2 regions of the Oceanobacillus sp. CF4.6 genome follow, and region 1 is predicted to be linked to the other one. Evidence: riboswitches for the same ligand, from Rfam matches in the RefSeq annotation. Region 1 holds a riboswitch; the other holds the start of a gene.
What was found. Region 1 has a riboswitch for S-adenosylmethionine ahead of ACHABU_RS12210 (iron-containing alcohol dehydrogenase family protein). Riboswitches for the same ligand answer to the same signal wherever they lie in the genome.
Positions count from the first base shown of each region.

Region 1 (11,496 bases):
ATGGATGATTCACGAAGAACATGCAAGTTTGCTTTCTTTTGACCGCGGTTTCGCAACTGATTTACTTTTGTGATTTCCTCATGCAGGATATTCTGGAACTTTGCAGTTTGTGAGTTAGCTTGTAGACTATTGTGAATAAAGTCTTCATATCCTTCAGCAGCCCCGTTAAAAGCATTACAATGGATGGATAAGTAATAATCAGCGCCCCATGCATTCGCTTCATCTGTTCGTTGACGCAAACTTTTGGTACTGTCATTTGTTCGACTCATCCGTATACTTACATTTTTGTAGTCACCGGTTAATATATCACGTATTCGAAAAGCGATATCCAATACAATATCTTTTTCTTTTAAGCCATATCCCGAGGCACCTGGATCCGTTCCACCATGGCCAGGATCTAAATACAGTTTCATTACTATCTCCTCCTAATAATTAGTGTATGGATGAGTCCTATTTTCGAGTTGGACAATTAGCCATTTAAGTAAGTTCCACGGTTGTCACCTCCTATTCATAACTACAATCGAAGGAATTTTAAAAGAGGGGGTGACCAATCGGGAAATTAATGTAAAGTTTATTAATTGATCATTTCCTATTGAATATATAAGCGAATCATTATATACTAATACTGCGATACAAAAGGCGGTGAACGAACGTGCTACAAACAGCTATAGAAATGGAAAAGGCAGCACTATTATTAAAATTATTAGGTGATAAAACAAGATTAACGATGCTGAAAATTCTTCAAAATCAAGCTTGTTGTGTATGTGAATTTGTTGAGATATTTAAGACGAGTCAATCATCGATTAGTCAACATTTAAGGAAATTGAAAGATTTAGGGCTTGTTTTGGAAGAGCGTAAAGGACAATGGATCTTTTATTCCATTAATAAAAGTAATGAATACTATCCATTTATTGAACAAATTCTAAACCAGCTTCCTAATCAGGAGGATAAAATAAAAGAATTGGAAGAACAGGGGAATCGTATAACCTGTTGTTAATTGGGGGTATTGTTTTGTCAGTATTAGCAGTATTAATATTTATAGCAACTTTAATTTTAGTAATTTGGCAACCAAAAGGATTGTCCATCGGCTGGTCTGCGGTTGGAGGAGCAGTACTTGCTCTGATTGTAGGCGTAGTGGACTTTGGTGATGTAGCAGAAGTGACGGGTATTGTATGGAATGCTACGTTGGCATTTGTTGCCATCATTCTGATTTCATTAATCTTAGATGAAATTGGACTTTTTGAGTGGGCTTCTCTACATATGGCGCGCATTGCGCAAGGAAATGGAATCAAGATGTTTGTTTACATTAGCTTATTAGGTGCTGTTGTTGCTGCATTATTTGCAAATGACGGAGCGGCGTTAATACTAACACCTATTGTTCTAGCTATGGTTCGTAATTTAAACTTCAGTGAAAAAATGATTTTTCCATTTATTATGGCAAGTGGATTTATTGCAGATACGACGTCACTTCCTTTTGTAGTAAGTAACCTTGTAAATATCGTATCTGCTGATTTCTTTGATATCGGGTTTGTGGAGTATGCATCACGTATGATCATACCTAACCTGTTTTCATTAGCTGCAACGATTCTAGTGTTATTGCTTTACTTTAGAAAAAGTATTCCTAAAAATTATGACGTATCCAAATTAAAAGATCCGGAAGAAGCAATTAAGGATCATAAAATGTTCCGATTATCATGGTATGTACTTGGGCTATTGGTGATTGGTTACTTTGCCAGTGAGTTTATCCAGGTACCTGTATCGATTGTAGCGGGAGTCATAGCAATATTTTTCATTCTGATGGCAAGGAAAAGCAAGGCAGTGGATACGAAGGCTGTTATTAAAGGTGCACCGTGGAACATTGTATTTTTCTCCATCGGAATGTATGTCGTTGTTTTCGGACTGCGTAATGCCGGATTGACGGATGTACTGGCGGGCATTATTCAGACTGCAGCGGAACAAGGTTTATTCGTTGCTACTGTGTCGATGGGATTCATTGCAGCTATCCTTTCATCGGTAATGAATAATATGCCTACTGTGATGATTGATGCGATCGCAATAGCTGAAACAGATACAACCGGAGTTATTCGGGAAGCATTAATATATGCTAATGTTATCGGCTCTGATTTAGGACCAAAAATAACACCGATTGGTTCACTTGCAACGTTATTATGGCTCCATGTTCTATCGAAAAAGGGAGTTAAAATATCATGGGGGACCTATTTTAAAACAGGAATTATTTTAACGGTACCCATTTTATTTATTACATTAATTGGGCTGTACTTAACATTACTAATTTTTTAATGGAGGTTACAGAATGAATAAAAAAACAATCTATTTTCTATGTACTGGCAATTCATGCAGAAGCCAAATGGCAGAAGGTTGGGCAAAAAAGTACCTTGGTGATGAATGGTCCGTTAGAAGTGCTGGAATTGAAGCACACGGTTTGAACCCTAATGCGGTTAAAGCGATGAATGAAGCCGGGGTGGATATATCGAATCAAAAATCAGAGAAAATCGACACGGAATTTTTAGATCATGCTACCTTGGCTGTGACTCTCTGTGGGGATGCAGCAGACCGCTGTCCAATGACGCCTCCTCAAGTAAAACGGGAACATTGGGGTTTTGATGATCCGGCAAAAGCAGAGGGAACTGAAGAAGAAGTTTGGAAAGTTTTCCAACGCGTACGCGATGAAATAGGAGATCGAATTAAACGTTTTGCAGAGACAGGTGAGTAAATCTTTAATGCTCAACATGAATAAAACACCTCACTTCGACAAAACTAGGGATAGTAAGGTAGGAGGAGGCATTCGTAAATGAGCAATAAAGAGAAGAAGCACAACAATCAGTTTAAAGAAAATGAAAACACCGGTGAGCAACGTAATGGCCGAAAAAGTCAGTATAAGAACCATAACTCTGAGAATGGCGAAGCACCGAATGAGTATATTACAGATAAAAAATAAAAAAAGTGTGGATCATAATAGATCCGCACTTTTTACATTTTAATGATTCAATTGGGCATTTATGCTTTTATTCTTACCATCCAGGTACGACGGAACCCTCGAAGTTTTCGTCAATAAACTGCTTCACTTCATCACTTTGGTAGAGATCGATAAATTGCTGAACAACTTCATCATCTTTCGTTTCTTCTCGTACAGCAATCAGGTTCACAAATTGAGAATCCTGTTCGATGAAGATAGAGTCTTCTCCTGGAAGAAGCCCAGCTTCAAGTGCAAAGTTAGAATTAATTGCAGCTGCATCAACTTCCCCAAGTTGTCTAGGTATTTGAGCAGGATCAAGTTCAATAAATTCAAAGTTATTTGGATTCTCTACAATGTCATTGATACTAGCATTAACACCTAAGCCTTCTTCAATTGTAATTAAACCAGCTTGTTCGAAAAGTAAGAGTGCACGTCCGCCATTAGTTGGGTCATTCGGAAGTCCAATACGTGCACCATCTTCCAATTCTTTAAGGTCTGTTACTTCTTCTGAATACATTCCCATTGGAAAAGTTACTGTATCGGCTACTTTAATTAGTTCTAGACCACGTTCTTCGTTCATATGATCAAAAAATGGCTCTGTCTGGAAGCTATTTATATCAATTTCACCTTCAGATAATGCTACATTCGGCATAACATAGTCACTGAATACTACAGGTTCAATGGTTATTCCTTCTTCAGAAGCTAGTTCTGCAACCTTTTCCAGTATCTCTTCATGTGGTCCTGCGGTTACACCAACAGTTAGTTTATCATCCTCTAGCAGACCCTCTACTTCATCCGATCCACCACATGCTGCCAATAATCCTATAAGTAAAACAACAAATCCTAAAAATAGTCCTTTTTTCATCATCATCCCTCTTTCTGTTAGTATGCTTTTTGATAGGTTAGCTTTTCTACGGTATGAAATGCTGCTAAGACAGTATCTTCTGTAATTTCAATGTCCATAAAATGAATGGATTCCTCTGGTAGTAATACTTTTTTGGTGATTCTTCCTAAAAGTTCTTCGTCTTCAGCATCGATGGTTAAACTCTTCAAATTTACTGGGAATCCCCATTCATCATAATAATTTAGCAGTTTTTTTAAATCACTCTCTTTTCCTTCTAAAGCCAGTTGAATGAGAATTCCATAAGAAACGATTTCACCATGAAGGAAACGTTTCACTTCATCTGCCTCCGTTAATCCATTATGAATGGAATGAGCACCAGCAATTCTTCCTGCTTTGCCGCCAAATCCTCCAACCATACCTCCTGTCAGTATGATGGTTTCGATAACACGGATCAATTCGTCGTTTACTTGTTCCTCTTTGACGGAATCTAATGCTGCTTTTCCATCCTTTAAAAGAATATCACGACAAATTTTAGCAGTAAATTGGGAGACTTGCAGCCAAATCGGCAGTTCCACACCTTTATAAAAGGAATTTACAAGAGCATCCGCTTCGTAATACTTAGCTAGTGTGTCGCCGATACCTGCTTTTAAATATTTCAGCGGCGCTTTGGCAATAATCGCTGGTTCAACGAGTACGAGTGTATTTGCTACAGGAAATTCTGTATAATGTGAATGCTTCCCATCTTCATGGTAAAATACACTCAATGGTGTCCATGCGGCACAGGTCGCTGCAATCGTTGGAATTAATATGGATTTTATACCAGCTCGGGCAGCAGACGCCTTTGAAATATCAAGTACAGTGCCACCACCGATTCCAATAACTGCTTCTACATGTTCATTATCATACTTTCCTGCCAGGTCTATTGTTTTTTGTATGGTGCAATGCCCCTTGATGAAAGTGATATGATTCGGATCGATCGTATGAAATTCGTCTGGCAGATAAGGCTTTGCTGCCCGCCATGATTTTTCGCCTGTAACAATATGCACTTTTCTAACATTCAGTTCAGAAAGAAGACTGTTCAGTTCGTTTAGAACCTGTTCCCCAATTCGATAATGACCCGGTGATCCTTTCACCGTAGCAATTGACATGTGTATCACTCCTTTGATGTTAGGGAAACTAAAAAATGCCACTCGGGTAAGAGAGGCATTTGCGTTTTATAATAGCAGTCCCCTCTTATTTACCAAAATACAGACGTATTTTGCAGGAATTAGCACCTTTATCGGAAAAAGAATTCCCAGAAAGGTTGCCGGGTTTCATCGGGCCAGTCCCTCCACCACTCTCAATAAGAGTTATGTTATAAAGTTGTTTCTACATCGTAATATTAATCTTTTTAAAAGTCAATCATTTTTTATGAACAAACGGAATTTCCAATAAATTAAATTACGGGAATTGCATTTCTGGCTGTATTATAGTGGAATAAGCAAGACTATGATAAAATAAGCAAAAAATTACAAATTAAAAAGAATTAGGTGTAATCATAAATGATACGGAAATCTAACAAGAAAGAGAATACATTCCAAGTCTTGCAGTTCAGTGCAATAGGAGGGATGAATGCCCTTATTGATATCGGTACGTTGAACTTGCTGCTGTTTTTTTGGTATGCAGATAATAATGAAATCCTTCTATTATTTAATACAATTGCTTATACGTTAGCGGTCACGAATAGTTATCTGTTCAATGCCAATCTGACATTCAGGAAGAAAGCGAGTAAAAACAAGAAAGAATTAATCTTTTTTTGCATACAGGCATTCGTCAGTCTCGGAATCAGCAATCTCGTGTTTATCGGTGGTATCGCTTTACTAGGGCTTTTCTCAATACCGGTATTTGTGCAAAATAACATTGCCAAAGGTGCTGCAATGTTTCTTTCTTCAACGGCGAGCTTTTTCTTTATGCGCTATTTTGTTTTCCGTCGTAACGTATCGAAGCGGATTAAATAATTTTACCCATTCTTGATTTTAATGAATAATTGATGTATATTTTTTGTATAGTTATTATATAGTTATTATAAATGGGGTATTAAAATGTATAACATCAAAGCAGTTTCAAAAATATTGGACATGCCTACAGTTACAATTCGTTCCTGGGAGACACGCTATCATGCAATTACACCAGAACGAACAGCCTCCGGACATCGTGAGTACACAGAAGAAAATATAACCGATTTAAAATGGGTAAAAAAGCAGGTTCAGGATAATGGAATGAAGGTAAGTCAGGCTGTTAAACAGCTGCATTCCTTAAAAGAGGAACAAATTTCTGTTTCTTCTCCAATGTCTGTGTCGGAAGAAGGAAATTATCAAGCGCAGATAGAGGAATTGTATTATGCGGTTCTCCATCTCGATACAGCAAAATGCCATGTTTTACTTGATCTATGTTTTTCTCAATTCCACTACCGGACAGTTTTTCATTCCATTATTGTACCGTTAATGTATAAGGTAGGGAAAGCGTGGGAAGAGGGGAAGATTCACGTTGCACAAGAACATATGATAACCAATCTTGTGCTACAGCGATTTATGAATTTCTTTCGTATATTCGAGACTGCATCAACCCTTCCAAAAGTGATGGCAATCTGCCCGCAAGGTGAGCAGCACCAAATTGGCCTTCTACTGTTTACTTTATTCTTAAATGAAAAAGGGTATCCAGTGACATATATTGGTGCTGATACACCATTGGAGGGACTTGAAGGGCTAATAAAGGAAAAAGATATTGATATTATAGCGATCTCAACATCCCGTAAGAAAGATGAAACGATCATTCAGAAATATATAGATGTCCTTTCTGTGAACATTCCTGAATTAAAGTTTATTGTAGGAGGGTTAGGGGTAGAGGGAGTTAAAATTGGAGATCGCCAATGGAATATAGATAGTTCCTACGACAGTTGGTCGCAGATTATGACAGAAGTAAATAAAAAATAGAGAATCTGTAAAGGGTTTTCAACACCTTGCAGATTCTTTTTTATTTAGAAACTCAACGATCACATCGTGAAAGTAATAAAAAACTGTTTATACTTATTTTTATTGCAATTGTTAGGAATACAAAAGCAAATGTATCTACACTACATTTGGAATCAATGATGATGAATTCATTATGCCAAATATAATAGAAGGAGGAAGCTTTTCAAAATGAAGGAGAGGTTATTGCAGATGACTCACTGATAGAAGAAGGATTTGAAATTGGAAGCAGATGAAGCTGTTGGATAAAGTAAAACAGGATAATTTAAATGAGAATGAACTTCATAACCTCTACCACTCATTGGGAATCAATGAACTATTAAACAATTTCCCGAGTGATTTATCTGGTGGGGAGCGTCAACGTGTAGCCATCGCTAAAGCGTTGTACAGCAATCCAAGTATTATACTTGCCGATGAACCAACAGCATCCTTGGATTCTGATCGCGCCTTTGAAGTAATGGAAATGTTGAAGGAAGTAACCGTTCAAAATAATAAAACAACAATTATCGTTACACATGATACCCGTCTAATAGATTATTGTGATAAAGTTTATAAAATTACGGACGGTGAATTGGAGTTACAAACAATTAAAAGAGAATCATCAACGAATTAACATGAATGGAAAAAACCGGTCAAACGCCCGTTTTTTGCGTTATATGGCCACAAAAACGCGACTATATCCCTATAACTTTACAAAACATTTACATAAGGAACATACTTCCTTAATATTTCTCTACTATACTATCAATTGAGGGCAAAACAACAAGCCCAAAAATAGAACATAATCAGGGGAGGACAATTTAACATGAAATTCAAAAAGTACCTAATGTTTCTACTCGTTGCAGCTTTAGCAGTAGTGCTTGTAGCTTGTGGTGGGTCAGAAGAAGAAAATACGGAGGATACAGGATCTGAAGAAGCAGCTTCAGAAGACACAGCTTCAGAAGATACAGCATCAGAAGATACAGAAGAAACGGATAGTGAATCAACTGAGTTAGACGGTAGCGTAGTAATTGACGGTTCTGGTACAGTTTATCCTTTAATGGCTAGACTTGCTGAAGAATATATGATCAACGAACAACCAGGTGTTTCTGTAGAAGTAAGCCGCGCTGGAACAAGTGCTGGTTTTGAAAAATTCCTTATGGAAGATGGAACAGATTTTAACGATGCCTCTCGTCAAATTAAAGAAGAAGAACAAGCTAAAGCAGATGAACTTGGTATAGAAGTAATGGAACTTAAAGTTGCATTGGATGGTTTAACAATCGTTACAAGCCCTGAAAATGACTGGGCAACTGAATTGACTGAGCAACAGGTTAAAGACATTTTCCTTGGTGAATATACAAACTGGTCTGATATTAATCCAGAGTGGCCGGAAGAACAAATCCAAACTTACGGTCCAAATGAAAACCATGGTACGTATGAATTCTTCTATGAAAATATTCTTGAAGAACAAGATCTAGTTGAAGGAATTGATTTACAACAAGAATATTCTACACTTGTAACACTTGTATCTGAAGATACAAACGCAATCGGATTCTTTGGATTTGGATACTATGATAGCAACCAGGACAAAATTAATGCAGTAAGTGTTGACTTTGGTGACGGTCCAGTTGCACCATCACTAGATACAATTGCTGAAGATGGTGACTATGCTGGTTTCACTCGTCCAGTATTCACTTACTTGAACACGAACAACGCTACAGAAAAAGCCCAAGTACTTGATTATGCTTTATATGTAATGAATAGTACAAACGAATTTGCTGGTGAAACTGGATTTGCTCCAATCCCAGATGAAGAAGCACAAGCACTTGTTGAAGAGTTGGAAGGTCTTAAATAATAACTTGTATAAAAATTGAAAATGAAGTCCAATAAGATGAGAGCCGGTAGTTTTGCTCTCATCTTATTGTGACTTTTAAGCTCTGGAAGGGGTGCTCCGTAAAATGGCAACAAACAGCGATTTGAACAAAAAAAACGCTGTTAATGTCAGAGAAATGATTGCAGAGAAGAAAAAAAAGAGGAATTTTTCCAATGTGACGGAAAAATTAATTCCTACCATATTAATTATCATTGCATCTATTTCTGTTCTGACAACAGTAGGAATTATTTATACTTTATTAGCTGAGTCAATTGAATTCTTTAAAATTGTCCCGATTTGGGAATTCTTTACGGGAACTGTACTCAAACCATTGAGTCAAAATCCTGAATTTGGTGTTTTGCCTTTGATAACAGGAACCGTTATTTCATCAATTATAGCGATGCTTGTGGCAGGACCTATTGGATTAATGTCTGCAATTTATTTAAGTGAATATGCTTCAGAAAAAGTAAGAAGAACGCTTAAACCATTATTGGAAATACTTGCTGGAATACCTACAATTGTTTACGGATTTTTTGCGTTTACGTTTGTGACACCAGTCATTAGATCAATTTTCCCGGCTGTTGAAGCAACTAATATATTAAGCCCTGGTCTTGTTATGGGGGTTATGATTATTCCAATGATTGCATCCCTTTCCGAAGATGCTATGACTGCTGTACCAAATACCATGCGTGAGGGCGCACTGGCACTGGGAGCAACAAAATTGGAAACAACACTCAAGGTTGTAATTCCTGCAGCATTATCCGGAATTATTTCCTCATTTGTGCTTGGAATTTCACGAGCAATCGGTGAAACAATGATTGTTACTATTGCAAGTGGAAGCTCCAAAAACTTTACTTTCGACATAACTCAATCTATGCAGACTATGACTGCATATATTGTTGAAGTCTCTGGTGGGGAAGCGCCTGCTGGATCGACGATATATTACAGCTTGTATGCTGTAGCAATGACACTTTTTGTCTTTACATTAATAATGAATTTACTTGCAAGATATGTCTCTCGTAAATTTAGGGAGGAATATTAAAATGAAATATGTAGATGATGCACAAGTACAAAAGCGTATGTCTTCCCGAGTAACTATAAATAATGTATTAAAGCAATTATTTTTAGCAGCAACGCTTTTCGGTTTGGTAGTATTAGCCATTCTTTTGATTCGTGTTATTTCACAGGGTGCTGCATGGATTGATTGGAACTTTTTGACCGGAAGACTATCAACAAATGCAGATCGCGCTGGAATTATGGGGGCCATTTTAGGTACATCCTGGCTTATGCTTATTGTTATTCCGGTAACTATTTTTATTGGGGTTGGTACTGCGATTTATTTGGAATTATATGCAAAACAAGGGAAATTTCAGTCCTTAGTGGCAACTAATATATCCAATCTAGCAGGTGTGCCTTCAATTGTATATGGTTTGCTAGGGCTAACAATTTTTGTGAGAGCCATGGATTTTGGAAATGCTATTATTGCAGGTGGATTAACGCTCTCGCTTCTTGTATTACCTATTGTAATTGTAGCTGCTCAGGAAGCCATTCGTGCAGTGCCACAGCATTTAAGTGAAGCTTCTTATGGGATGGGTGCGACCAAATGGCAAACAGTAAAAAACATTGTACTACCTGCTGCATTACCAGGGATTTTGACAGGATCTATCTTAGCTCTTTCCCGTGCTATTGGGGAAACTGCACCATTGACAGTATTGGGTATACCCGCATTACTAATACCATTCCCCGGAAGCATATTTGATACATTTACTGCACTACCAATGCAAATTTACTACTGGACACTTGACTCCTCCCTTGTTCAAGAATATGCGTATTTAGCAGCCGCAACAATTATTGTCCTACTAGTACTGTTATTTTTGTTAAACTCGATCGCCATCATTATTCGAAATAAATTTCAACAAAGATATTAAGAATTGCCACTAACAAAGTGCAACCGTAATAAACATGAAGGAGTGTAAATGAATGAGTCCTTTGGATGATGGAAAAAAAGTTAAGGTTGATATAAAAGGAAATAATGACTCACCAAAAGGAAATGAAATTGTTTATGATACAAAGGATTTAAACCTTTGGTATGGGGAAACACATGCATTAAAAGACATTAACCTTTCCATAAATGAAAAAGAGGTAACAGCAATTATTGGGCCTTCTGGCTGTGGTAAGTCAACGTATATTAAAACATTAAATCGTATGGTGGAATTGGTTCCATCTGTTCGTACAAATGGAACGATTACGTACAAAGGTAAAAACATTTTGGACAGGTCCTTTAAAGTGGAAGACCTTAGAACCCATGTCGGCATGGTCTTTCAAAAGCCTAACCCTTTTCCAAAGTCAATTTACGACAACATTACGTATGGGCCGAAAATTCATGGGATCCGTAATAAGAAGATATTGGATGAAATTGTAGAAAAAAGCCTTCGTGGTGCGTTCATCTGGAATGAAGTAAAAGACCGTCTGACTGAAAATGCCTATGGTCTATCTGGGGGACAGCAGCAACGTATATGCATCGCACGTTGCTTAGCAATTGAACCAAACGTAATTTTAATGGATGAACCAACATCTGCACTAGATCCAAAATCAACATTGCGTATCGAAGAATTGGTACAAGAATTAAAGAAAGAATACTCCATTATTATCGTGACACACAACATGCAACAAGCTGCTCGAATTTCAGATAAAACAGCTTTCTTCCTAAATGGTGAAGTTGTAGAATTTGATGATACAAATAACATCTTTACTAATCCTGCAGACAGAAGAACCGAAGATTATATTTCTGGTAGGTTTGGATAAAATAAAAAAA
Region 1 covers NZ_JBIMEX010000007.1:82,629-94,124, reverse strand. The annotation lists gene ACHABU_RS12240 (N-acetylmuramoyl-L-alanine amidase) at 1-413, opposite strand, end outside; gene ACHABU_RS12235 (ArsR/SmtB family transcription factor) at 653-997, shown strand; gene ACHABU_RS12230 (arsenic transporter) at 1,012-2,301, shown strand; gene arsC (arsenate reductase (thioredoxin)) at 2,315-2,734, shown strand; gene ACHABU_RS12220 (hypothetical protein) at 2,813-2,959, shown strand; gene ACHABU_RS12215 (MetQ/NlpA family ABC transporter substrate-binding protein) at 3,033-3,842, opposite strand; gene ACHABU_RS12210 (iron-containing alcohol dehydrogenase family protein) at 3,860-4,969, opposite strand; SAM riboswitch class I at 5,052-5,170, opposite strand; gene ACHABU_RS12205 (GtrA family protein) at 5,363-5,818, shown strand; gene ACHABU_RS12200 (MerR family transcriptional regulator) at 5,903-6,793, shown strand; gene ACHABU_RS12195 (ATP-binding cassette domain-containing protein) at 7,071-7,442, shown strand; gene ACHABU_RS12190 (PstS family phosphate ABC transporter substrate-binding protein) at 7,635-8,663, shown strand; gene pstC (phosphate ABC transporter permease subunit PstC) at 8,767-9,723, shown strand; gene pstA (phosphate ABC transporter permease PstA) at 9,725-10,609, shown strand; gene pstB (phosphate ABC transporter ATP-binding protein PstB) at 10,662-11,486, shown strand.

Region 2 (11,496 bases), on a different contig from region 1:
ACCAATGCTATGGTGATTTGGAGCGAGGTGCAAGGCTCATTCAATTGACAGTCGAGGGGATGGAGACGAAAACGATTGTTGAATCCGACTTCTGAGTTAATCACGGACAAAAATAAAGAAGCAACTTCCATACCCAAATTTAGCTTGTTGTTTATCCCGATATTAATGGAACAATTTTTCAGCTTGTTGCTAGGCAATGTCGATGTACTCATGCTCAGTCAGTACAGTGATGAAGCCGTTGCAGCAGTTGGACTTTCCAATCAAATTCTTATGGTTGGCTTGATGATACTTGGGATTGTTTCGTTAGGAAGCTCAATCCAGCTTATGCAATTAATCGGGTCACCAAGAAAATCGTATATCAAATCTATTATTCGACATTCCGTTTATTTAAATATAGTAATATCTCTTGGATTAGCTATCATCTTTATTGTCTTTGGCAGGACGATTCTATCCTGGATACAAACACCAGCACAGTTGCTAGACGGTGCATATGTATATTTAATGGTCGTTGGAATTAGTCTTGTTTTCCAATCATTAATTACAAGTATGAGTACGATCCTCCGTTGTTTTACATTTGTGAAAATGGTGATGGCAATCTCCATCATTACGAATATCATTAACATTATCGGTAACTATATTGTTATTTTATCGCCATTAGAATTTCTTGGTACTGGGATTCAGGGTGTTGCTACATCAACAATTATTGCGCGTCTCATAGGAGCAATTTTATTTATCATCTATTTTATTCGGCTTTTGCCAAATTATCTCTCATCATTTAATACAATGAAGCTGGAGAAAAAAACGATTCAGTCTATATTTAAACTAGGTTTTCCTTCCGCAATGGAGAATGTTTCCTATACGACTTCACAATTGATTATTACGGGGATTATCGCGATATTTGGAACAGCAATGGTCACATCGAAAATATATACACAAAATATAACGGCAATCATCTTCACTCTCGCTGCATCCATATCACTGGCGAATCAGATAATCATTGGGCGTTATCTCGGAATGGATTTGAAGAAAGAAGCTAAAGAAACGACAAATCAATTGATCTTTAAATCAGTTGGCATAGCTATTCTTACTGCAACGATGCTTGCCTTATCAAGCTCATTTATCATTCCGATTTTCACCGATAATCCGCACATCCAGGAAATGGTATTCATGTTAGTATGGATGGGAGTCCTGCTTGAGCCAGCACGCATGGTAAACGAAATTATAATTGGTGCACTAAATACTGCCGGAGATGTGAAATTTCCTACGATGGTGAGCATCCTCGTTACTTATTTATTTACTGTTCCGATGAGCTTTCTAATTGGTGTCTATTTTGGATACGGACTTGTCGGAGTATGGATTGTATTTATTTTAGATGAGTGGATAAGAGCGATTATCTTGTATATTCGGTGGTCCAGTGAATCATGGAGAGAGATTCGTATTTTTGATAGCAATGAATTAGTAAAAGGAGAATAGCAATGAAAAGGGACGGTCATACACATACAGAGTTTTGTCCTCATGGTTCAGGGGAGGACGTTGAACCTTTTATCTTAAAAGCAATTGAATTGGGCTTTACAGATTATAGTATAACGGAACATACACCACTTCCAAAAGGCTTTAAGGATCAAGCATCCGGTGATGAGGAAGCGATTATGACCGCGGGAATGAGCCTAACAGACGTAGACTATTATCTTAAAAAAATGCATCAGTTAAAAAAGAAATATGAACAGGAAATTAACATACATGTAGGCTTCGAGGTTGATTATTTAACAGGGTTTGAAGATGATACGACTGATTTCTTAAATGAATATGGAAAACTCATAGATGACAGCATTTTATCTTTACACTTTTTACAAGGAGCGGGTGGCTATCGTGTCATTGATTATAGCCCGGAGGATTATCAGAATGGAATGATTCATCACTATGGAACATTTCAAAAAGCACAGGAAAAATACTTTCAGACTTTACTACAACTCGTCGACGCTGACTTAGGTATCTATAAACCGAAGCGGGTAGGACATATTACACTCTGTCAGAAATTCCAAACCTTCTATAAAGATGAGGAAACGCATTTATCAGCGGAGTCGATTTTGTTAATCGATAAATTGTTAGAGAAGGTAAAGAAAAATCAATATGAATTAGATTTTAATACGGCCGGAATGTTTAAGCCTTATTGTGGGGAGCCATATCCATCGCTACAGATTATGAAAAAGGTGAAGGAAATGGAGATTCCCTTTGTCTATGGATCGGATGCACACCATGTTACGGATGTAGGAAGAGGCTATCAAGCTTATAAAACATTATAGAAAGAGGAATGAGCATGCAGGATATAGGAAATAAGATGAATCATGTAGGAGAATGGGTGTATCGCCTGCTCATATTAAACTTCCTTTGGGTCGGTTTCACGCTGTTAGGTCTCGGTATATTGGGTATATTTCCAGCAACCCATGCACTGTTTGCAGTACTTCGTAAATGGCTGATGAACAAAAAACCCGTCAAAATGACAAAGGATTTTATGTATTACTATCGAAATGACTTTTGGAAAAGTAATGCACTAGGGTATGTTATTGTACTGATTGCAGCAATTCTTTGGATCGATTTTCGCTATTTTATGTCGATTACTAGCTTTGGAATGTTCGTATTGGGGCACTTTATGCTTTTATTCTTTGTCTTTTCACTTCTTTCGCTATTCATCGTATTTCCTATTTTTACACATTCCGAGCTATCGTTTATGCAGTATGTAAAAAATGCATTGATTTATCCGTTTACCCATCTTGGAACAATGATTTTACTTGCTGTCTCTCTTGGGTTGTATTATTTTATCGTATACCAAGTACCTGGGTTCATTCCCTTTCTAGGAATTAGTTTTCCTTGCTTCGTAATTATGAAAATCATACTTCCAACCTTTCAGAAAAAGGAACAAAAAGTTAAAGGTTGGTTTAAAGGTCAAAAAGATACGCGTATCTATTATTAGTAAAATGGTGGGAGTATCTTGTAAGATTGAATAAGACAGGTAAATAGGTAAGGGGGAGACAAGTGAATAAAGAAGAGCGGCATTTGCAGATTCTAAATCAATTAGAAAGCCAAGAGAAGATTTGGGTGGCTGAGTTAGCACAAGCACTTGATGTTACCCCTGAAACCATTCGAAGGGATTTAGCAGAACTTGAAGTAAATGAACAACTAACACGTATTCACGGTGGGGCAGTACCGTTTATCCAGACTCAAAAGGAAATGATATTTGAAAAGAAAATGTCCGTACATATTGACGAGAAGAAGCAAATTGCCAAAAGAGCTGCAGCAATCATTCAACATGGGGAAACAATAGCTATCGATGTTGGGACAACGACTGTGCATATTGCGGATATGCTTGACAATGTGCAAGGATTAACTATTGTCACGAACTCGTTAAGTGCTGCAAGCCGATTTAATTTAGCAATTGAAGAACAGCGGATAACAGGACAGATTATCATGTTACCTGGGATCACAAATCCATATCAAACTTCTGTGAAAGGTGCCTATACGGTTGAATTTTTGAAACGATTTAGTTTTAACCGTGCCTTTATTTCATGTGGCGGGGTAACAAACTCCTCAATCTATGATTTCGATATGGATGAATCGCTCGTCTCCGAAGCAATGATTCACTGCAGTCAAGAATCGATCCTGCTTACCGATGCATCTAAATTGGATAAGAAATCATTATTTGAAATAGGACCATTAACGAATATATCTAAAGTGATTTGTAATGAGGCTAAGCCGAGTCATTGGTATGAGAATGGGTACGAGTGGATTGCAGTCGAATGAGGGGAAATTTGACGAGGCATAACAGATGGCGTGCCGAGGAGATAAATCAGGGATACAAGTGGAAAAAGCAATTATAAGAGAGCGATTTTAATAGAAGTGAAGCTAACTAAGAACTTTCTAAGTTAGCTTTTTTTATTTCCATAATCAAGAATTGGGATAATAATTGATGACTTCAAATATTATACTAAAATAATTAATCATTGATTCTAAAGTTTCTCATATTTATTTAGCTAGATACATTAATCATATATTTGTCTTGAAACTACGTTTGTTTATCTACCCAACAAATTATTACACATTTTAGTCATTTTACTGTTATAATTGTAGTGTTAAATAAAAGAAAGCGCAAACAATAGATAGTATATAGAGGAGGCAATAAAGTGGAATATAGTAACAAGCAACCAGAATTAGAAGTCAAAACAAAGAAACTCATTGAAGAAGATGGTCTGAAATTTAAAGATTTGAATGGAGACGGGAAACTCGATCCATATGAAGATTGGCGCCTGAGTCCAAAAGAGCGTGCAGAGAACCTTGTTTCCTTAATGAATATCGATGAGAAGATCGGTATGATGCTGATTAACTCACGTAAAATGGGACTTTCTCAAGAGGACAAGAAAAAAACAAGTCATGATGGTGTGTTAGATGAATCTATTGTGGAAAAAGGGGAAACGATCTTTGCCACATCAAAAGTATATGGGACAACACATACGATTGAGAATAGAAAGTTAAGACATTTCATTTTAAGAGACAACTTTAGCCCAGCTGAAATGGCAGAGTGGATAAATAAAATGAATGAAGTTGCTGAAGGGACCCGCTTAGGTATTCCTGTCTTGATCGCATCGAACTCAAGAAATGAACATGCAGAACCTGTTTTTGGTATGAACGATGCAGGTGGAATTTTCTCCACATGGCCTGGAACCTTAGGACTTGCAGCCGCAGCACAGGGAGAAATTAAAGATGGTGGAGATGCATCACTTATTAGCGAATTTGCTAAAATTGCCCGCGATGAGTGGGATGCAACTGGAATTAGAAAAGGTTATATGTATATGGCGGACACTGTTACAGATCCAAGATGGCAGCGGACGTACGGTACGTTTGGAGAAGATCCGGAATTTATTTCGGATGCAATTGGTCGCCTGATTGATGGATTCCAAGGTAAAGCGTTAGGGAAAGATAGTATTGCAATGACAACGAAGCATTTTCCTGGTGGCGGAGCAAGGGAAAATGGATTTGACCCCCATTATGAAGAAGGAAAGTGGAATCTATACCCAACTCCAGGGAGTTTAGAGAAATATCACTTACCACCATTTAGAGCAGCAGTAGAACATGGAACATCGTCCATTATGCCATATTACTCTATTCCAAGTATCAAGAAAAGTGTGGTACAGGAGTTCGAGGGGAAAGACATTCCATTCGAAGAGGTAGGCTTCACATTTAATCAATATTTCATCAATCATATTCTTAGGGAAAAACTTGGATTCAAAGGCTATATCAATAGTGACAGCGGTATTATCAATAATATGAGCTGGGGCGTTGAAAGCTTGAGTGAGGCCGAACGTTTTGCTAAAGCGGTTAATGCTGGGACAGATATTGTTGCGGATACAAATGATATTGAGAATCTTAAACTAGCCATCAGCAAAGGATGGATTAGTGAAAACCGTATTAATGAAGCGAATGAGCGACTGCTTACAGAAATGTTTACGTTAGGTCTTTTCGATGATCGTACGTATAATTCACCAGAATCGGCTACCACTGTAATTAGTAACAAAGCTAATTGGGATGCTGCATATGAGGGCCATAAAAAATCTGTAACCATTCTTAAAAATCAAAACGAAACATTACCACTAACAGCGGAAAAGCTTGACGGTAAGAAAGTTTACGTGGAAGTATTACACAAGGAAGAAGAACGGGCAACAGCATACACGGAAAAGGCAAGAAAAGAATGTCTTGAGCTTGGTCAGTTTACGTTGACCGATAACTATGAAGAAGCTGATGTAGCGATTATGTTCTTACATCCAAAATCTGGTTCTTACTTCAATGCGACACCAGGACTATTAGAACTTGATATTTGTCAGGATAAAGTAGTATCCGCTTTGGATGGTTCATTGTATCAGGAAACTACCATAACAGGTATCAATCGTCTAAAAGAAGTGGCAGACAATGTTCGTAGTCGCGGTGGTAAAGTGGTTGTCAGTGTGAATGTGACATTACCATGGCTTCTTGGAAACGTGGAACCACTTGCAGATGCATTAATTGCTGGATACGATACTTTCTATAATGCACAGTTTGAAGTTATCGCAGGCAATAGCCAACCAGTAGGTGTTCTTCCAATGACACTACCAGCAAGTGAACAAGTAATTGCTGTTTATCAGAATGGTGAAAGTGTGTCAAGAAATGATGTACCAGGCTATGACAAGGACAAGTATATGCCTGAAGGACTTAGCTATGCATATAAAGATAGTGACGGAAACGTTTATACACTAGGTCATGGATTAAGGTATTAATTGAAGTAAAATTATTTATGTGTTACAGATACATTCTTTAACATTATAAGAGGTCATTACTCAGATTGTTAGACCTGAGAAATGACCTCTTTTTTTGCATGGAAGTAGCCAGTTTTTTTCGAGTTGAAAAAAGTTCATTTATTTGGGCAAAATAATTTCAGAGAATTATTGCTTTTTTAACAGCATTCCGAAAGAAGTCTCCCTTTTCAAGCCTGTACCGGGCTGCGCCTAAGGCTAAGGGGGAGATGAATTTCGGTTTGCGATAGCAAAAACACTTGCACTTTAGAAACATACGTTCTATAATTAGGTATAGGAGGTGCAAATTATGTTGCTGAATCAAAAATACGAAATTTATCCTTCAGACGAACAAAAAGAACAACTGGATCGTTGGATTTCTTATTGTCGTCAGGCCTATAATTCTGCACTTCTGGATAAACAACGAAAATATAAGCAATCTAGAGAATCATACACACGCTTTGCTATGCAAAAGCAATTAAAGTTAGATAAAAGTAGTAAGCCTTTTCTGAAAGAAATACCTTCTCAACCATTACAAGAAGTATTCATTCGATTAGATAAGGCCTTTGTAAAATTCTTTCGAAAACAAGCAAATTATCCAAAGCTTAAGAAATACAAAGATTACAACAGCATGACTTTCCCACAATTTGGCTTCAAACCAAACTCACATCATCGCTACGCAGCATCTTTTGCCACGAATGGAAATCTACAACTTTCAAAACTAGGTCAAATACCAATTCATTTACATCGTCCGATAGACGGAACGATCAAACAACTCATTATAAAACGACAAGGAACACGCTGGTATGCTATTTTTAGTGTCGAAAGGCAAGTATATCCAGCACCAATCAACAGAGACCTTGTAGTTGGGATTGACGTTGGGTTGGATAAATATGCCGTTTTATCCGATGGTAAAAGCTTTGATAACCCAAGATTTTTTCGTCAAACAGAAAAGAAGTTGAAACGAGCACAAAAGAAGCTTTCCCAACAAAAGCGAGGCTCAGCCAATTATAAGAAACAAGTCATCAAAATCCGTAAGCTTCATGAAAAAGTAGCTAACCAACGAAGAGATACCTTACATAAATGGAGTTACAATCTAACGAAATACTATTCCGTTATTGCAGTAGAAAACTTAAACATTCGAAATATGGTAAAAAACAAACGTTTAGCTAAGTCCATTTCTGATGCAGGATGGGGAATATTTCGCAATATGTTATCTTACAAATGTGAAAGGAATGGTGGATTACTTATCAAAGTCAATCCAGAATTTACGACCCAAGATTGTTCTGAATGTGGTACGCGTGTGAAAAAATCCTTATCCATCCGCACGCATGTTTGTAAAAGCTGTGGAACTATCCTGGATCGTGATTACAATGCCAGCCTAAATATTTTGCGTAAAGGGTTAGAGCAATTAGATCAAATGTTAGTGATGGACTAATCAATAAAAACTGTAGGGCAAGGTTGTGTCCGAACAGTATAATCAAAGCCTGTGGAGACGATGTCAGCCATCTTAGGAAACCCCTTCGATGCAGTGGTCTGTGAAACAGGAAGCCCCATCTTCAAGCATTCGGAAAGAATGATACGGTGGGGTCATTCACGTAGTTCATTTTATTTCCATACATTCAAAAAAGATGCTATTCTGATTGAATATTCATTTAAAATAGGTGGAATCTAATTATCATATAATGGAGGAAAATCATGCAAACTAAATATACAGCGTTACTTGAGTCTTATCAATTACCAAATGGAATCGAAATAAAAAATAGAATGATGATGGCACCGATGACAAATTACTCATCCAATCCAGATGGCACTGTGACCGATGCAGAAGTAGCATATTATGCCCGACGAGCGAAAGGTGTGGGTGCTGTTATTACAGCAGTTGCAAATATCACACCAGGTGGGAAGGGTTTTCCGGGTGAGATTGGTTGTGACCGTGACGAATTAATACCTAGTTTAGCACAACTTGCTAAGAGCATTAAGAGCCAGGGAGCGAAAGCAATTTTACAAATTTTTCATGCTGGAAGAATGAGTCCTTCTGACCAAGTTCCAGATGGGGATGTCACAGCACCAAGTAATATTCCGGCAGAACGCGCGGGAACGCTTGGAGTAGTACCAAGAGAATTAACGGAGACAGGGATCGAAGAAATTATTGAAGCGTTCGGCCAGGCGACGCGTAGAGCGATTGAAGCTGGATTCGATGGTGTTGAAATTCACGGTGCAAATGGATACTTGATCCAGCAATTCTTTTCTCCACATGCCAACAGACGAGAAGATCAATATGGTGGTAATATAGAAAAAAGAATGACATTTCCGTTAGCAGTTATTGATAATGTACAACATGCTGTGAAAGAATATGCGAATGCTCCTTTCATTGTCGGTTACCGCTTTTCCCCAGAGGAACCGGAAACCCCTGGTATTACGATGGGAGATACGCTACAGCTCGTTCATGTACTGTCAGATAGAGGACTTGATTATCTACATGTATCATTGCAGCACTTCTGGTCTAAGGCGAGAAGAGAAGCCGATACATCAAGAACGCGTATCGAATTACTTTTGGAGACAATCAATAAACGGGTGCCACTAGTAGGAGTCGGATCGCTCTATACAGCAGATGACGTAGCGGAAGCAATGAAGACAGGAATCGAATTTATTGGACTTGGTAGAGAGCTTCTAATCGATCCAGAATGGGTACAGAAGATCGAAAGTGGGAATGAAGCAGATATTAATACGACTCTTGATTTGAATGGCAAGGAAGCGTTGGATTTCCCAGATCCATTTTGGAAAGTTATTACATCTGTTCCAGGCTGGGTTCCTGGGGTGGAATAACCTTTCAAATATAAATACAATAAAAATTAAGGCGCAGAGAATTAAATTCTCTACGCCTTAATTTTTATTAGTGCTATTATGCTAATTGTTTAATAAAGTAGCGATTTGAGGATGGCATTAGTGAACTTGCACCAAATATTTAAGTGAGTTAATTCACAAACAATACTCTTCGTTTTAACAATTTTTTTCTGTCTGTTCATAAATTAGAAATATTTAGTGCATTGACTATTTAAAATAATGTGATATTATATATAATAATTCCGATGTAAATAATAAGCATTAAAATCACTTCTTATAAGAGAGAGGGAGGGACTGCCCCCGTGAACTCTCGGCAACCAATTCAATGCTTCTTTTCAGATTGAACCCGATGCCAAATTCAGAGGGATTCTGAGATTCCGGATGAGAGGAACTAGCAAAATGAATTTATAATTAATATAAATTACCAATGAAAAAGGAGAGATTTTAAAATGGCAATTACAACAGTGAGTGCGAAAACGGTTTTAAAGGAAAATGTGTTAGTGGAAGCCGAAGCTAGAGGTCACAAAGTTATAGTAGATGAACCTAAAAATTTAGGTGGTACAGATCAAGGGATGAATCCAGTAGAGTTGCTACTTTCTTCATTAGGTGCATGCCAATCAATTGTTGCTAGAACTTATGCTGAAAAGTTTGAGGTTGATCTTCAAAACTTTTGGGTCGAATTAGAAGGGGATATTGATCTGGATGGATTCTTTGGTAAATCGGATGTACGACCAGGCTTTTCCGATATTCGTTATACGTTCCATATTGAAACAAATGCTCCTGAAGAGAAAATACAGGCATATAAGGAATTTATTGAAGCCCATTGCCCTGTGGGAGATACCATTGCAAATCAGGTAAATCTATCCTCTTCAAAAGTAGTAATAGAAACCCCAGTTAAATAGAATGGTTAGGTGGGGACTGCTTCTTTAGTAAAATAAGGAACTATCGATTGATAGTTCCTTATTCTTATTTTACCCTTGTGCCAGGTTGTTTAATAAAGATAAGTTACTTTTCAAAAACACCTTTAATATTATCCCATCCATAAACAAGTTCAATGAGTTTCTTTCCTACAATTTTTACTTCTACTTTATCTATTACTTCCACCCAGTGATTCATAGAATAATCTCGATTCATTATCTTCTAATACAAAAACAAGCATTGTATTTATTCCTACAGTCTCAAATGACCGCCTTGTTTAATTATTACCCCCGATAGGACAATTTGTCGAAATAATCCATTCACAAGCAAAACCGCAGTGATATTTACAATTTTACTGCGGTTTTTTATTGATATAAATTGATTTATCACTCTTTGTAAATCAAACTATTTTCATGGGAATTTCCTGCTATTTGATATACTTAAGCTAACTGAATGGATTATTAAACAAGTTCAGAAAAGTGTTCTTCATAAATCTGATGAATGACCATACAAGGAAAAAATTCAAGAGAAAGAGTTTATGAGATCTTCCTCTAATCAATATTTTTGTAGCCGAAAAACATAAAGCATTTAACTAAACACCACGTTTGTTCCCCCAGATAAGGGCATGAACTTGTGGAAGAACTCGAACATGATTCAGTTTAGTTGATGCAACAACCTTCTCAATCAGCCATTCATATTTGATTAAAAGTTTACTAGCAAGGTTAGATGCTTCACTTTCTACCAGGTCATCATTTCCAACCTGAAGGAAAAAGGGAACCTCTGGATATCGTTCATGCACCTTTTCTGCATAGGTTAAATCTTCATCATCAAAAATGACGACTTTTAAACTTGTATTTTTAAGCCGATTATTGATTTTTAAGTTTTTAATAATTAAATCAAGCGTTTCAAAATTTGTGTTCATCTTGGAGCTCGGCGGTTTAGGGGAAATTGTGAGATCATCGATTGCAAGGAACCAATCCTGCCAGCGGCTACCCTGTGTTTCCAGTGCCACTTCCATGTTTAACTCGTGTAATGTTTCTACTAGTTCATTTAGATTGGCTAAGAGTGCGGGATTTCCACCTGAAATGGTTACGTGATCAAAATGGTCTCCGCCTGTTTGTTTGAGCCGTGTCATAATTTCGTCGGTAGTCAACCTTTCAATCTCTTCTTTAGCACTGCCGTCCCAGGTAAAGGCAGAGTCACACCAAGAGCAACGATAATCACAGCCGGCTGTTCTGACAAACATTGTTTTTCGACCGACGACCATTCCTTCCCCTTGAATGGTTGGTCCGAAAATCTCAAGTATCGGAAACTTATTCATTTATCATCCACTCCCGTCTTGCCTCGGCATAGCTTGTCGGTGTTTCATAGAGTTTAACGAATTCTACTCGGCATTCATTTGATTTATCGAGAA
Region 2 covers NZ_JBIMEX010000004.1:130,484-141,979, reverse strand. The annotation lists gene ACHABU_RS08830 (metallophosphoesterase family protein) at 1-95, shown strand, start outside; gene ACHABU_RS08825 (MATE family efflux transporter) at 76-1,473, shown strand; gene hisJ (histidinol-phosphatase HisJ) at 1,476-2,303, shown strand; gene ACHABU_RS08815 (YesL family protein) at 2,318-2,971, shown strand; gene ACHABU_RS08810 (DeoR/GlpR family DNA-binding transcription regulator) at 3,034-3,798, shown strand; gene ACHABU_RS08805 (glycoside hydrolase family 3 protein) at 4,179-6,302, shown strand; gene ACHABU_RS08800 (RNA-guided endonuclease InsQ/TnpB family protein) at 6,628-7,755, shown strand; gene ACHABU_RS08795 (NADH-dependent flavin oxidoreductase) at 8,016-9,146, shown strand; SAM riboswitch class I at 9,436-9,552, shown strand; gene ACHABU_RS08790 (OsmC family protein) at 9,614-10,066, shown strand; gene queE (7-carboxy-7-deazaguanine synthase QueE) at 10,675-11,403, opposite strand; gene queD (6-carboxytetrahydropterin synthase QueD) at 11,396-11,496, opposite strand, start outside.
Region 2: another riboswitch for S-adenosylmethionine. It lies ahead of ACHABU_RS08790 (OsmC family protein); the one in region 1 lies ahead of ACHABU_RS12210 (iron-containing alcohol dehydrogenase family protein).